Regions from separate parts of the Desulfobulbus oralis genome, predicted to be linked through region 1. Evidence: riboswitches for the same ligand, from Rfam matches in the RefSeq annotation. Region 1 holds a riboswitch; the other holds the start of a gene.

Region 1 (7,152 bases):
TCTCTGTGACGCTCGGGGCGAGCGACACAATGCGTTCGGGCGCGGCAGGCGGAGCGGGCGGCGTGAAGGCGCGCACCAGGGCCTGACGAGCCAGACCCGTCAGCAGCAGCAGGGCCGAAAGGCAAAAGCAGAGAAGCGGTTTGCGCATGTCTGCCTCGGAGCGTCGTGGGCGCCGGTCAAAGGAGGGCCTGCCGCCATGAAGAGCGTCCCTGCGCCGTCACTGCGCGTTTTCCCGGGGCTCTTTTTCGTGACCAGAAAACAGGCCGCGCTCCCGCAGTTTGCGGTAGAGCTTGCTGCGGGAGATGCCCAAGGCCTTGGCGGTCTTGACCTTGTTGCTCGGAGCGCCGTGGGCGCCGGTCAAAGGGGGCCTGCCGCCATGAAGAGCGTCCCTGCGCCGTCACTGCGCGTTTTCCCGGGGCTCTTTTTCGTGACCAGAAAACAGGCCGCGCTCCCGCAGTTTGCGGTAGAGCTTGCTGCGGGAGATGCCCAGGGCCTTGGCGGTCTTGACCTTGTTGTATTGAAAAGTCTCCAGGGTATCCTGCAAAATCTTCCGTTCCGCATGCGCCCCGGCCTCGGCAAGCATGCCCGACACGCCTCCGGCGCCGCCTTGCACCGCTTCCCCGGCCGCGCCGCTTCCCTGGATCTCGCGCACAAAACGTACAGGCAGATGCCGCATGGTCAGGATGTTTTCCCCCTCTTCCAGCGCGTAGACCCCGTAGGTCAGGACATTCTTGAGTTCGCGCACGTTGCCGCGCCAGAAATTCTGCTGGAAGGCCCGCAGCACCTCGTCGTCAAGATAGATGCCGCGCGCCCGCTCCTTGCCCACGCACTGGGAAATGCAGTGGTGCACCAGCATGGGCAGATCGTGAATACGCTCGCGCAGGGGCGGCACGACCAGCTCAAAAACACTCAGACGATGGTAGAGATCCTCACGGAACAGGTGCTGCATCACCATGGCCCGCAAATCCCGGTTGGTCGCGCAGAGCAGCCGGAAATCCGAACGCAGCGCGCCCCTGTGGGCGATCTTCTGGATTTCGCCGCTTTCCAGCACCCGCAGCAGCTTGGCCTGCACCGGCAAGGGCTGCTCGCCGATTTCGTCCAGGAAAATGGTGCCCGTATCGGCCAGCTCAAATTTGCCCTTCATGCCCTCGGCCCTGGCCCCGGTGAAGGCGCCCTTGTCGTAACCGAACAGCTCGGATTCCATGAGTTCATGTGGAATGGCCGCGCAGTTCACGGAGATGAAGGGCCTGTCGGCCCGGGGACTGGCCATGTGCAGGGACTGGGCCACGAGTTCCTTGCCCGTGCCGGACTCGCCGGCAATCAGAATCGGCTCCTGGCTGAGGGCGAAGCGCCGCCCGAGGCGGCGCAGGTTTTTCATGGCCGCGGAACCGCCCACCATGCATTCAAAGGTGCACAGCCCGTTAACGCCCAACTTGCATTGACCGGACCAGGTATTCAGCGTCTGGGCCGCATCCATCAGGGCCAAAACCGCGTCCCGGCCCATCCGGGGCGAAAGGCTGAGCACGAGCACCCCCCGCAGATCGCCTGTACGGCTGACCAAAGGGTAACGCAGGGACACGCCCAACCTGCTGGTGTTCGTCACGCTGGGGCAAATCACCATTTCCTGGGCGCGCAGGCACTCCATCACGCCCCGGTAACCGGTCAGAAAATAGTCGGAGACATGGCGGCCCGCCACATCCTCCGGCAGATCGAACATATCGAGATAGGCCTTGTTGCAGTAGATAAAACGGCCGTTGATGGAGAACAGGGCCAAACCAATGGGCAGGACATGAAAAAAGGGATTGGATTTGGCGCTCTCTATAAAGGTGATGACATCCACGTCACAGATAATGGGCGAGTCTTGCATGACGCCTCCTGTGTCAAGGTTGCAGCCGCCATGAAGGCTCCAGGCACCTGGTATAAACGGCGCACGGCAAAGGCTCGGCGGGCGCTTCCAACTCTCGAAGAGCAAACAAAAAAAGCGGTCTCTCTCCCTGAAAGAGCCCGCTCTCCGTTTTTTTCGCCAGGCTGTTCCAGCCCATCCCTGCAGGCCGGAAAAGATCCTATGACAAGGCAGGTCTTCTGGCTTCCGGATCGATATCCTGCCCGCGTCTGCCCATTTCAGCCGGAACAGTGACTGATGCAATCGTGCGGGTGTATTCCCCGGTTACAGCGGCGGTTCCGCGACGGTTTTACACCGTCTTCCCTTTTCAGCCCCTCTGCAAGGCGCCTTGTGCCTTTATGTTTAACTGGCTGACCGCTGTCTGGCAAGCCTCATTTCAAAAAAGCGCCCTGCGGCACAGGCCCCCCGGGCAGCGGTGGAGCGCCCTGAACCTGCTCCTGCAGGTCATCGGCTTTTTCGACAACAATATCGTGGAGATCCTCCGCAGGCACGACCGGGTGTCGCCGCGCATCAGAATCGTTAGCAATGGCGGCACCCTGTGCGGCAACGCGGTGCAGTACGCCATGCAGCAGTTCACCGGGTCCCGGTCGTCGCGCAAGATCATCATGATGATCACCGACGGCGATGCCAACGACACCGAGGAGTTTCACGATGCCATCGTGCGGGCAAAGCAAGCGGGCCTGGAATTTCTGGGTCTGGGCATTCTGGACGAACACATCACCCGCTACCTCGATGAGGAGGAGTGCTGCGTCATCGAGGACCTGCGCCGGCTCGCGCCGGAAATCTTCCGGATGCTGCGCGCCAGGCTCTGCGGCGGGACGGGGTGGAACCCTTCCGGCACGAACAAGTTCCGGACCTGAAGCCAGCCCTGTCCTCAGCCGCCCCGATAGGCGGCCTGGCGGCCCCGACAGGCCGGCTGCGGACAGAGGCGGCAGTTGTAAAACTTTTTCTCTGTCTCAAAGAAAACGCCCGACTCGCTGTACTCCGGCTTCATCATGAAGCTGGGCAGGAGTGCCACGCCGAGCCTCTCGGGCACCGGGGCCAGGAGCCGGAACAGCTCGCCCTGCTGCTCGATGGGCCAGGCGGCCAGCGAGCCCGGGCTCATGAGCGAGAGCTGCCGCATGCCGTATTCCTGCAGCAGTTTCTCCTCCAGAAGCTTCAGGTACTGGGCGGGCGCAATTTCCCGCAGGAAGGCGGAAACCACCACATCGAACCGGGATTCCAGCCCCAGGGCCCATTCGTGGAGTTCCCTGCCCTCCGTCACCAGATAGGGAAAGACGCGGCCCAGGCCAGCCATATGCTGCACCATGAGCGGACTGGTCAAAATGACGTGGTCCATGCGCATGCGGTCCGCATCCAGGGCCTTGAGCGCGGAGAGTCGGGCCGCCGCCTTCGGGCGGGCCACGTCGACTGCCGCTGCCGCCAGCCTCTCCAAACGCCTGATCAGGGCTGTTTTGCCCTCGAGCTTCAGCTCCTTGACAAGTGCAGGCATATCAAGGCCAAGGGGCACGCCTGCAACGCTTACGATCTGTGCCACGCGCCCGTCCTCCACGCTCTCAGCCCGCCTGACAGGCCGCCTTGCGGTTGCGGCAGTTTGCCTGCGGGCAGAGCCGGCAGTTGTAGTACTTCTGCTCCGTCTCGAAAAAGATGCCGGAGACGCTGTACTCGGGCTTCATCAGGAAGGCGGAACTCAGCGTCAGCTGCAGTTCATCCGGAACCGGGGCCATGAGTTCGAAGAGTTCCGCCTGCTGCTCGATGGGCCAGAGCGCCAGCGAGCCCGGGCTCATAGCGGAAAGCTGCCTGATGCCGTACTGCTCCAGCACCCTGGCCTCCAGGGCGTCCCTGTACTGCAGGACGGTCTTTTCCCGCAACGCGCTGGCCAGCATCCGATCGAAGACCGAGCCGAGCGCCTCGCTCCAGGCGGCCAGCTCCGGCCCTTCCGTGGCCAGATACGGGAAGGCCCGGGCCAACTGCCCCATGTTTCTGACCATAAGCGCACTGGTAAAAATCACATCGCCGATCTTCGTATGCTCACCGTCCACCACAGCCAGCGGAAACAGCCTGGCCACGCCCTGCGGCCTGGCCAGGGACCTGACTTCCCCGGCCAGCTTTTCCAGGCGCTTCATAAAGGCCGGCCTGCTGTCGATACGCAGGCTCCTGCCGAGAGCGGGCAGGTCAAAGCTCAGCGGCAGCCCTGCCACCACAACACTGTCCTGCAAGGCCATCTTCAGTCCTCCCTGGCGGTATCGAGCTTTAAGGAGCAGCTCTGGAATCCTGTATGCAATATCCATACAAAGCAGGCGCGCAACGCAGGTGCGGGCATCATCCGGCACTGTCAACAATACGGAGAAAAGAGGCGCCAATGCGCTGCCTTCGGGCCTGGTTCCGGCGCGCATGGGGCCGGAACCAGCCGCTGCACACAGGGATACCCAGAGTGTAATCGTTTGGCGACATGTTTTTTCAAGGGCCTCGATACAGTACAATTGCCCGTAACTTCCGGATAAAAAGGCAGAGCGCCCGGAACAGGCGGCCTTCGGCACCGGGACAGTGCGTCCGGAAATGAAACACAATGTCTCTTCTGTCCCGATCCAGAGACAGGCCGCCGGACAGCCAAAAGCATCGCCGCTCCGGCGACTGGCGCTGGCAAAGAGCGCATCCGGCGGGTATGGTAGAGCGCAGCCGGGCCGGGAGCCCGGCATACAATGGCGTCACGAGCAAACGCCGGACAGCCCTGAGCATGAGGACGGCTATGAACCCAGAAGAGCACGGCGGCGATTTACGTGGCATGGCAGCCATCTCCGGGAGGGAACCAGGGGCATTGCTGGATTTCAGCGTGAACATCCGGCCCGAGGGCCCGCCGGAATTCCTGTTTGCGGCCATGCTGAGGGCGCGTGCCACCCTGAGCGCCTATCCCTCGCCCCACGCCGAGGAGGCCCTGGAGGCCGCCGCGCACCATCACGGCATTCCGGCCGCCCGTTTTCTTTTCGGCAACGGCAGCAACGAACTCATCCATGCCTGTGCCCGCATGCTCAAAAAACGGGGCGTGCCCGCTGTCTGCATCGTGGAACCGGCCTTCAGCGAGTACGCACTGGCCTGCCGCCGCGCCGGACTGGAACTCTGCCACGTCTGGGGCGGTCTCGCCCGGGCCAAAGGCTCAGGCCCTGCCAACGAAGATGGGGGACTCGCCCGGCTGCTCGCCAGTGCACCGTCCGGGGCAGCGGTCTTTCTCGCCAACCCCGGCAACCCCTCGGGCATCTTCCGCAATCCGGACGAATATCTGGCCTGCATGCGCCGGCGCCCGGATCTGCTCTGGATTGTGGACGAAGCCTTTGTCGAGTACGCCGGGCCAGAGGCAGACTGTTCCCTTGTGCGCCGGGCGCCGGAAAACAGCCTGGTGCTGCGCTCCTTGACCAAGTTCTACGCCGTGCCGGGTCTGCGTATCGGCTATCTGGCCGCTGCCCCGGAACTGATCGCGGCCCTGCGCGCCGAAATCCCCATCTGGAACCTCAACGCCTTTGCCCTTGCCGCAGCCGTCGCGGCCCTGACGGACCGCTCCGGTTTTGCGGAGCAGTGCCGCCGGGAGAACGCCGCCCGCCGCGACGATCTCGCCAGGCGTCTGGCCGCCTTGCGCGGCGCCGAGGTTTTTCCTTCCGCAGCCAATTACCTGCTCTTCCGCCTGCCAAAAGCGCCCCGGGATCTGCGCGAGCTCCTGCTCCGCCGCTTTGGCATCGCCCTGCGGGCCTGCGCCAACTATCACGGACTGGAAGACGGCACCTGGTTTCGCGCCGCCGTCCGCCTCCCCGAGGAGCACCTGCGCCTGGTCAGCGCCCTGCGCGCGGTTCTCTCCGGCAGGGCCAGCGTGCGTCCCGCGCCCGCCGGAGCAGCCGTTCCCGCCCTCATGCTGCAGGGCACGACTTCGGATGCAGGCAAAAGCGTTCTGGCCGCCGCGTACTGCCGCATTTTTCTGCAGGACGGCTACAGCGTCTGCCCCTTCAAGGCGCAGAACATGGCGCTCAATTCCGGGGTCAGCCCGGCGGGCGAGGAGATGGGCCGCGCCCAGTTGCTGCAGGCCCAGGCCGCCCGCGTCACCCCGGACGCGCGCATGAACCCCATCCTGATCAAGCCGCACGGCGGCGGCATGGCGCAGCTCGTCGTGCGCGGGGTCTCCACCGGCCACATGCCCATTCTGGAATACGGCAGCAAAACGGACGAACTCTGGCGCACGGTCACCAGGGCCTACGACGAACTCGCCCATGGCCGCGACCTCATGGTGCTGGAGGGCGCGGGCGGCGCCGGCGAGGTCAACCTGAAAAAACACGATATCGTGAACATGCGCATGGCCCGCTATGCAGGGGCACGGGTGCTGCTCGTGGGCGACATCGAGCGCGGCGGCGTATACGCCTCCCTGCTCGGCACCTGGATGACCTTCACCGATGCCGAGCGCCGTCAGCTCCTGGGCTATATCGTCAACCGCTTCCGGGGCACGCCTTCGGTCCTGGGCCCGGCACACGACTACCTCCTGGAGCATACCGGACTGCCCGTTCTGGGCGTCATTCCCTATCTGAGCGATCTCGTGCTGCCAAAAGAAGACACGGCCAGCCTGTCCCGGCAGGAAAACGGCGCTGCGGCCGGGCCGGAAACCCTGGACATCGCTGTGCTCATGCTGTCCGGCATCTCCAATTTCACGGATTTCCAGCCCTTCGAGACGGAACCCAACCTGCGCCTGCGCTACATCCGCAGCCTGCAGGACTGGGGCGCGCCGCACGTGGTCATGCTGCCCGGCTCCAAGAGCGTGATGCGCGGGCTCGAGGAACTGCGCGAATCCGGGCTGGCGGACAAACTGCTGGCCCATGCCCGCGGCGGCGGCTGGGTCTTTGGCATCTGCGGCGGCCTGCAGATGCTGGGCAGGGCCGTGTTCGACCCGGAGGCGGTGGAATCGCCCCGGTCCGAAGCGCCGGGCCTGGGTCTCATGGATCTGCGCAGCACCTTTGCCGCCAAAAAGACACTCATCCGCGTGGAACGGGCGCAGACCCCCCTTGGCCTGGCCTCTGGCGGCTATGAGATCCACCACGGGGTCACGGAAAACGGCCCGGAGGCCCTGCCGCTCTTCCGGCGACACGACGCCTCCGGGGCGGACAGAGGCATCTGCGGCTATGTGACCGGCCGCTGCTGGGCCACGTATCTGCACGGCATTTTTGACGATGACGCCTTTCGCCATGCCTGGATCGAGCATGTCCGCGCCAGTCTGG
Region 2 (7,152 bases), 870 kb from region 1:
GCCCGGATAGATGACCAGCCAGGGTGCGCTCTGCAGATAGTCGCGGCCTTCGCTCAGCATGTTGCCCCATTCCGGGGTGGGCGGCTGCACGCCCAGGCCCAGAAAGGACAGCCCGGCCAGGGCCAGCATCATGTTGCCGATGTCCAGGCTCAGTTGGGTGAGCATGGGCGGAAAGATGGCGGGCAGGATATAGCTCTGCACCAGCTTGAAGGGGCCCGCCCCGGCCATGCGCCCGGCAATGAAGGCGTCGCTCTGCACGGTGGTGCGCACCAGGACCCGGGCCAGCCGGGCGAATTTGGTCCACCAGATGATGGCCAGGGCGCAGATGGTGTTGATAATGCCCGGTCCCAAAAGGCCGACCACGGCGATGGCGAAAATCAGGTCCGGAAAGGCCAGAATGGTGTCGGCCAGCCGCATGATGCAGGTGTCGGCCCAGCCGCCGCGCATGCCGGCAATGGTGCCGATGATGAGGCCCAGCACGAAAATCGCGGCCAGCATGCCAAAGGTCATGCCGAGTGAAATGCGTGCGCCGTACAGCAGCCGGGAGAGAATGCAGCGGCCCACCTGATCCGTGCCCAGCGGATAGTCGCGGCCCGGCGCTTCCATGGTGTGCAGGAAGTCGGTTTCAAAGGCCGAGTGGGGCGCGAGCCAGGGGCCAAGCAGCGCTACGGCCACCAGGATGCCGGCCAGCCCGACGGCCGTGTAAAACTGGGTGTTCTTGTTCCATCGCCTTGTTTTCATGCCTGCCCCCCTGTCAGTCTGAGGCGCGGATCCAGCAGCTCGGCCACCACATCGGTGATAAAGTTGATGCCCACGTAGATGCAGACCATGACCATGACATAGGCCTGCAACACCGGATAGTCGCGGGCGTTGATGGCTTCGATGGCCATGGTGCCGAGGCCCGGCCAGGAAAAGATGGCTTCCACAATGACTGTGCCGCCCAGCAGCAGCGCACAGGACAGGCCAAAGAGGGTGACCAGACTGCCCAGCACCGCGGGCAGCACGTGGAAGAGCACGATGCGCCATTCCCGGCAGCCGCGCGCCCGTGCGCCGATCGCGTACTCCTTCGTCATTTCTTCGCCGATCATGGCCTGAATCTGGTGGGTGTAGCGGCAGATCAGCGGGATGACCAGGGTGGCGGCTGGCAGCACCAGACTGGAGGCCGCGTAGGGGTCGGTCAGCCGGAACCAGTGCAGGTGCACGATGAAGACCAGAATCATCATCAGGCCCAGCCAGAAATCCGGGATGGAGATGCCGGCAAAGGAGAAGCCCCGAATCAGGAGGTTGATCCAGGAGCCTTCCTTGAGCGCGGCCAGAATGCCCAGGGCAAAGGAGCAGATGAACATGGGCCCGATGGCGGCCAGGGCCAGCTTGAAGGTCATGAAAAAGCGGCTTTTCACCATTTGGGACACCGACTCGCCGGTGCGCAGCGACTTGCCGGCGTCCAGGTGCAGCATGCCGTTCAGCCATCGGCCGTACTGGACGATGAAAGGCCGGTCCAGGCCCATCTCGTGTCGCATCCCGGCCAGGGCCTCGGGGCTGGGAGAAATGCCCCTGGCATCGAAGTAGATCCGGGCCGGATCGCTGGGGCTGAGCCAGGTGAGGAAGAAGGTGACCAGGGTGGCGGCCAGCATCACCACCAGCAGCTCCGGGATCTTGCGCAAAATGGATTGGATCATGTGCCGTGTCCTGCCGGTTGCAGATTTTGGGGGAAGCTCTGCGCAACCATACGGTTCCAGTAAGCGATCAGGATGACTGAGCGGGCGATGCAGAAGGCAATGAAGGCAATCCACAGGCCGTGATTGTGCAGCAGCGGAATGAGCGTAAAGACCAGAACGAGAAAGATCAAAAGCGCCGCGATCGTTGAATTGCGGATGGGCGCCGTGCAGGTGGCGCCGGAGAACAGGCCGTACCAGACCAGACCGGGAGCCATGGCCGGCACATAGAGGATCAGATAGAACATGTATTGGCGGCACAGGCCCAGCACCTGTTCCAGATCGGTGAAGCAGCGCAGGATCAGGTTGGGGCCAAGCAGCAAGAGCAGCGCCAGCGCCGCGCCCAGCCAGCACATGCTCCGCGCCGCCACGTTCCTGCTCTCGAAAAAGGCCGCCCGGTTCCGGCTGCCCACAGATCTGCCGGCAAAGACCGAAGCGGCATTGGCCAGGCCGTCGAAGAGCGAGGCCATCAGATACTGCAACTGGAAGAGAATGGCGTTGGCGGCCAGCACATCCGAGCCCATGCCCGCGCCCCGGGCGACAAAGATGTTGGTCATGGTCATCAGGCAGAGGGTGCGGATAAAGAAGTCGCCGTTGACCGCGAGTATTTTTTTGAGCCCGGCAGGATCCCCGATCCTGTGGGCGTGTTGGGCAATCATGGAGCGGGGAATCTGCCTCAGTACAAAATGGCAACCCAGCAGGAAGGAGAAGATCTGGGCGATCAGGGTTGCCGCCGCCACGCCGGACACGGCCAGGTGGAGGCCCAGCACAAAGAGCAGGTCCAGAAGAATGTTGAGGATATTGGCCCCGATCTGCAGCACCAGGACATGTCGCACAAGGCCGCGGCCCATGAGCCAGCCGAGATTGACATAATGGATCAGCACCAGGGGGGCGCCCCAGATCAGGATATGAAAGTACTGGCTGGCGCAGCGGGCCACATCGGGCTCGGCATGGTAGATGGCCATTGCGCCCCGGTGCAGGGGCAGTTGGCAGATGGTCAGCGTGAGGCCGATCAGCGTGGCGATGCAGAGCGGCCGGAGCCAGGAGCAGACCATGTCTTCCGGCCTGTTTTGCCCCAGGCTCTGGGCGGAAAAGCCGGAGGTCGCGACCCGGAGAAAGCCGAAAAGCCAGTAGATGGTGTTGAAGATGACCGTGCCGACCGCTACGCCGCCGATAAAGACCGGACTGTCCAGACGGCCGACAACCGCGGTGTCCACCGCGCCCAGAAGGGGCTGGGTCATGGTGGCCAGCATAAAGGGGATGGCAAGACGCAGATAGCGGCGAAGAGAGATGGATTCCATGACAGAACAGGCTGTTGGGCTCTCTATCTTTGCAGCGGCCGATTCGGAGACTGCCACCCGCGGAAAAAGGGACAAAAAAACCCGGACCGTCTGCACGATCCGGGATGCCCTTTTCTCCTCGAATGAAGCGCGCAGCCTCTTGTCCGCGGAGGCGCGTGTGCTGTTTTCAGGCAGGTCTTCTGACTCCCGGCTCATCCTCCCATTACGTCTTCCCGTTGCTCCCGATCAATCTGGCCAACAGTGACTTTTGTAATGTTCGTCCCCGGTTACAGCGGCGGGCCCGTCCCGGATTTGCACCGGGTTCCCATTTTCAGCCCGTCCGCGCCGGCGGAAACGGGCCACCTGAAACATTGGGTCGTCATCACGACCTGTTGATTCCCCCATACCCGTTTTCCTCCAGGCTGTCAAGAAAGGACAGGCATGGAACCGGGAAATGCAACTACGGCGCAGACCCGAAAAACAAAAGCATCTGGACTCCCCGGTTTTCCGGCCCTGCGAACCGGGGGCAGCCCGCACGGCCGCCCTGGCTGTCCATCATCCCTTGACGAAGTGCTTTTTGATCGCATCCATCTGCTGCACGCACTCCATGGTGCCGATGAACCGGCCCTTCCGGTCGCGCACCGCCATGTAGCGCACGAGGAAGGAATGGCCCTGTTTCTCCATCCACACGTCCATGGTGTCGCGGGCGCCGCTTTTGAAATCTGCGATGAGCCGGCGCACCATGGCCTCGATTTTGGGCGGGTGGCAGAGATAGACTTCCCGGTCCAAGGCTGCCAGCGGCCTTTTGAAGAACTTTTCACCCTCGTTGAAGTAGCGGTTGATGTCGTTCGCGTCCACGAAGGTGATTTCCAGCGGGAGGGTGTTCAGCATGGCGCCGAGCTGTTCCACCGTGAGGTGCCCGCTCGGCAGCACGATTTCACCCGCTTCGGCCGCAGCTGCATTGCGCAGTGCAGGCGAGTCCTTCCAGATGGGCGCGTCTTCCGCCCGCTGCCAAAGGGGAATCGCCGGGGTGAGGCAGGGCTCGTAGTCCTGCAGGTCGCGCGCCATTTGCCGCCACTCGTCCTCGGTAAAGTGCTGCACGCAGAGCGGGAGCAGGATGTTGTTTTCCTTGAAGATCATTTCCTCCGCGCGGCCAATCACCTTTCCGGCGCGCTCACGCCATTCGCTCTCCGGAAGCCCGCCCTTGTCCAGTGCCCGCATCTCTGCCCGGATTTCGTCGTCCACCGTCCACATCACCTCCGATGGCCCGGAAATGCCGTAGCGCGACTTGAGCAGCGGGTAGATGAGGTCGCCCTTTTTCGCGTAGTGGCTGCCGAGGGCGCGCAGGACGGCAAAGGAGGCCTGCAGTGTCTCAAAAGCAGCGCCCGCGTTCAACTGCTCGTAAAACATGCTGATGTGCTTCCCGATGGCCTCGTTTTCCCGCATGAAGACATTGACTGGATGGCCGCTTTCCCGGGCCAGCTCGGCGGTCTGGGAAGTGGCCGGCGTCGGTGCCGGTGCGGCCTGAAACATCGGCAAAACGGGCGCCCCGCCAGCCCTGATGTTCCGCTCCTCCCGGGTCGAGCCGTGGAAAAGCGCCGAATGCACGTCGCAGAGGCGCTGCATCTCGTCCAGCGGTACGCCGTCCCGCAACAGCTCCTGCTCCGCGTGCATGATTTCCGAGGCATCCACCTCCTTGAAATGACTGACAAAGTCCTTGCGGACGCTCTCCAGGTCCTCGCCGTCGCTCAGGCGCTTGACATAGCTTTTCAGCAGCTCCGCCCGGCTGTCCGTCTTTTGCCCGTCCGCAGGTGCGGGGTCTGCTTCCCTGCCCAGCACCTCGAAGCCTTTGGCCTGAAAGGCCGCCACAATGCGGTCCAGCGGCACTTTCTTGAGCGCCGCGCCCTTTGGAAGGGTCATCACCCGGCCCATCGTGTTCAGGACAAGGGGATCGGTAATTTCGGCAAAACCCAGTTCCGCCATGATGGCTTTCACTTCCGGGTATGCCGTGCAAATCTCATGGACGCTTTTTCGCAAATCTATGGTTTTCATCGTGTTGTTCTCCTTGAACGTGCAAAGCGGCGGGCCCGGAAGACTGGAGAATGGGGCGGCCCGGCAGGTGTCGGCCGCCCCGCTCGTTTTGCGGCCTCGCGGCCCGCTTTTATCCCAAAATGGCCTTGAGATCTTCCTCCGGGCTGGCGGCGATGGGTTTGATGGCAAAGTTGTCCACCAGCACCTGCAGCACCGCAGGCGTGATGAAAGCCGGGAGCGAGGGCCCCAGGCGGATGTCCTTGACCCCCAGAAACAGCAGGGTCAGCAGGATCGCGACCGCCTTCTGTTCGTACCACGAAAGAATCATCGAGAGTGGCAGTTCGTTCACGTCACAGCTGAAGGCCTTGGCCAGAGCCAGCGCGATCTGGATGGCTGAATAGGCGTCGTTGCACTGGCCCACGTCCAGAAGGCGCGGGATGCCGTCGATCTCCCCCAGTTGCTTGTCAAAGAAGCGGAACTTGCCGCAGGCGAGCGTCAGCACCACGCAGTCTTTGGGCACGAGTTCCACCAGCCGGGTGTAGTAGTTGCGGCCCGGCTTGGCGCCGTCGCAGCCGCCCACCAGGAAGAAGTGGCGGATCGCGCCGGATTTCACGCCCGCGATGACCTTGTCCGCCACGCCCAGAACCGCATTGCGGGCAAAGCCCACAAGCACGCTGCCCTTGTCCAGGTCCTCGCTGAAGCCGGGTGCGGCCAGCGCGGCCTCGATCACCGGTGAAAAGTCCTTGTCCGGCCCGATGTGTTTCACGCCCGGCCAGCCGACCAGTCCGGTGGTGAACAGGCGGTCGGTGTAGTCGGCGCCCGGCTTCTGCAGGCAGTTGGTGGTGAAGAGAATCGCACCGGGGAAGGCCGGCATCTCCTTCTGCTGGTTCTGCCAGGCCGTGCCGTAGTGGCCGTAGAAATGCGGGTACTTCTTCAGTTTCGGGTAGCCGTGGGTGGGCAGCATTTCGCCGTGGGTGTAGATGTCGATGCCCTTGCCTGCGCTCTGCTCGAGCAGAAGCTCCAGGTCGCGCAGGTCGTGGCCGGAAATGAGGATGCACTTGTTTTTGCGATGCCCCAGGGGCACGGCGGTGGGCTGCGGATGGCCGTAGGTTCCGGTGTTGGCCGCGTCCAGCAGCTCCATGGCGCGCAGATTGATCCTGCCCGCCTGCATGGCGGCGTCCACGCACTGGCTCACGCTCAGACCCCTGGCCATCAGTGCGCACAGGGACTCGTAGCAGAAGCCCGCGATTTCCGGATCACTCTGGCCCAGAATGGCCGCGTGGTCGGCGTAGGCGCAGATGCCCTTCAGCCCGAACAGCAGCGTCTGCTTGAGCGAGCGGATGTTTTCGTCCGTGTCCAGCGTCTCCAGCAGTTTCAGGTCTGCGCCGGTTTTGGCCATGTCCGCTGTCGTGCCCTGGGGCTGAAAGCCGGCCTGCGGCTCCGGAAAGTCCGTTTTGCCGCCTTTGGCCGCAATCTGCTGTTTCAGGGCCTCACGGTGCTCCACAGCCTTGTGGATGAGCTCGACGAAACGCTCCGGGTCAAAATCCACATTGGTGAGGGTGGAAAAAATGGCCTCGACCGTAAAGCGGTCAGCCGCCGTGTCCACGATGCCCAGCCGCCGGCCCTCCCTGGCAAAGAGCGCCAGGCCTTCCAGCGCGTGGATGAGCAGGTCCTGCAGGCCCGCCAGATCTTCCTTTTTGCCGCACACGCCCGCCTTGGTGCAGGCATGTCCGCCTGCGGTCTGTTCGCACTGATTGCAAAACATGATGAATCTCCCTGGAAAATGTTGGTCAAGTGTGGGTGTTGTTCACAGCGTTGCGGCCATTCTAAACATGGCCGCGCCCTCTGTCCTTGATCTGGGTCAATTTTCAGCATTTTTTTGTTCATCTTTCTGTTGCTGCGGGCCGGGAGCTTCTGGGCCTTTTGTATGCGGGTGTCCGGGAGAGGTCCGGCATTTCGAGCGACAGGGGGCCTTTTTTTATTGCCCCGCAGGCTTCCAGTCTGCGCGCCATGGAGCCGCAGCGTGTGCACGAAGCCGGCTTCAGCGCTCAGGCCAATGCCGCGCCCAATGTGTACGAGGAAGTGCCGCTTTCTTTGTTTTGCTGTCTTTTCGGGAAAGGCAATGT

Evidence for each region. Region 1 has a riboswitch for cobalamin ahead of CAY53_RS01740 (sigma-54 interaction domain-containing protein). Riboswitches for the same ligand answer to the same signal wherever they lie in the genome.
Region 2: another riboswitch for cobalamin. It lies ahead of CAY53_RS05780 (MATE family efflux transporter); the one in region 1 lies ahead of CAY53_RS01740 (sigma-54 interaction domain-containing protein).

What each region holds. Positions count from the first base shown of each region.
Region 1 covers NZ_CP021255.1:425,458-432,609, forward strand. The annotation lists gene CAY53_RS01730 (ABC transporter substrate-binding protein) at 1-148, opposite strand, end outside; gene CAY53_RS01735 (helix-turn-helix domain-containing protein) at 218-361, opposite strand; gene CAY53_RS01740 (sigma-54 interaction domain-containing protein) at 398-1,867, opposite strand; cobalamin riboswitch at 2,056-2,249, opposite strand; gene CAY53_RS01745 (VWA domain-containing protein) at 2,242-2,763, shown strand; gene CAY53_RS01750 (hypothetical protein) at 2,778-3,440, opposite strand; gene CAY53_RS01755 (vitamin B12 dependent-methionine synthase activation domain-containing protein) at 3,460-4,128, opposite strand; gene CAY53_RS01760 (cobyric acid synthase) at 4,653-7,152, shown strand, end outside.
Region 2 covers NZ_CP021255.1:1,298,194-1,305,345, forward strand. The annotation lists gene CAY53_RS05770 (ABC transporter permease) at 1-741, opposite strand, end outside; gene CAY53_RS05775 (ABC transporter permease) at 738-1,679, opposite strand; gene CAY53_RS05780 (MATE family efflux transporter) at 1,676-3,016, opposite strand; cobalamin riboswitch at 3,169-3,377, opposite strand; gene CAY53_RS05785 (DUF438 domain-containing protein) at 3,551-5,047, opposite strand; gene hcp (hydroxylamine reductase) at 5,157-6,791, opposite strand.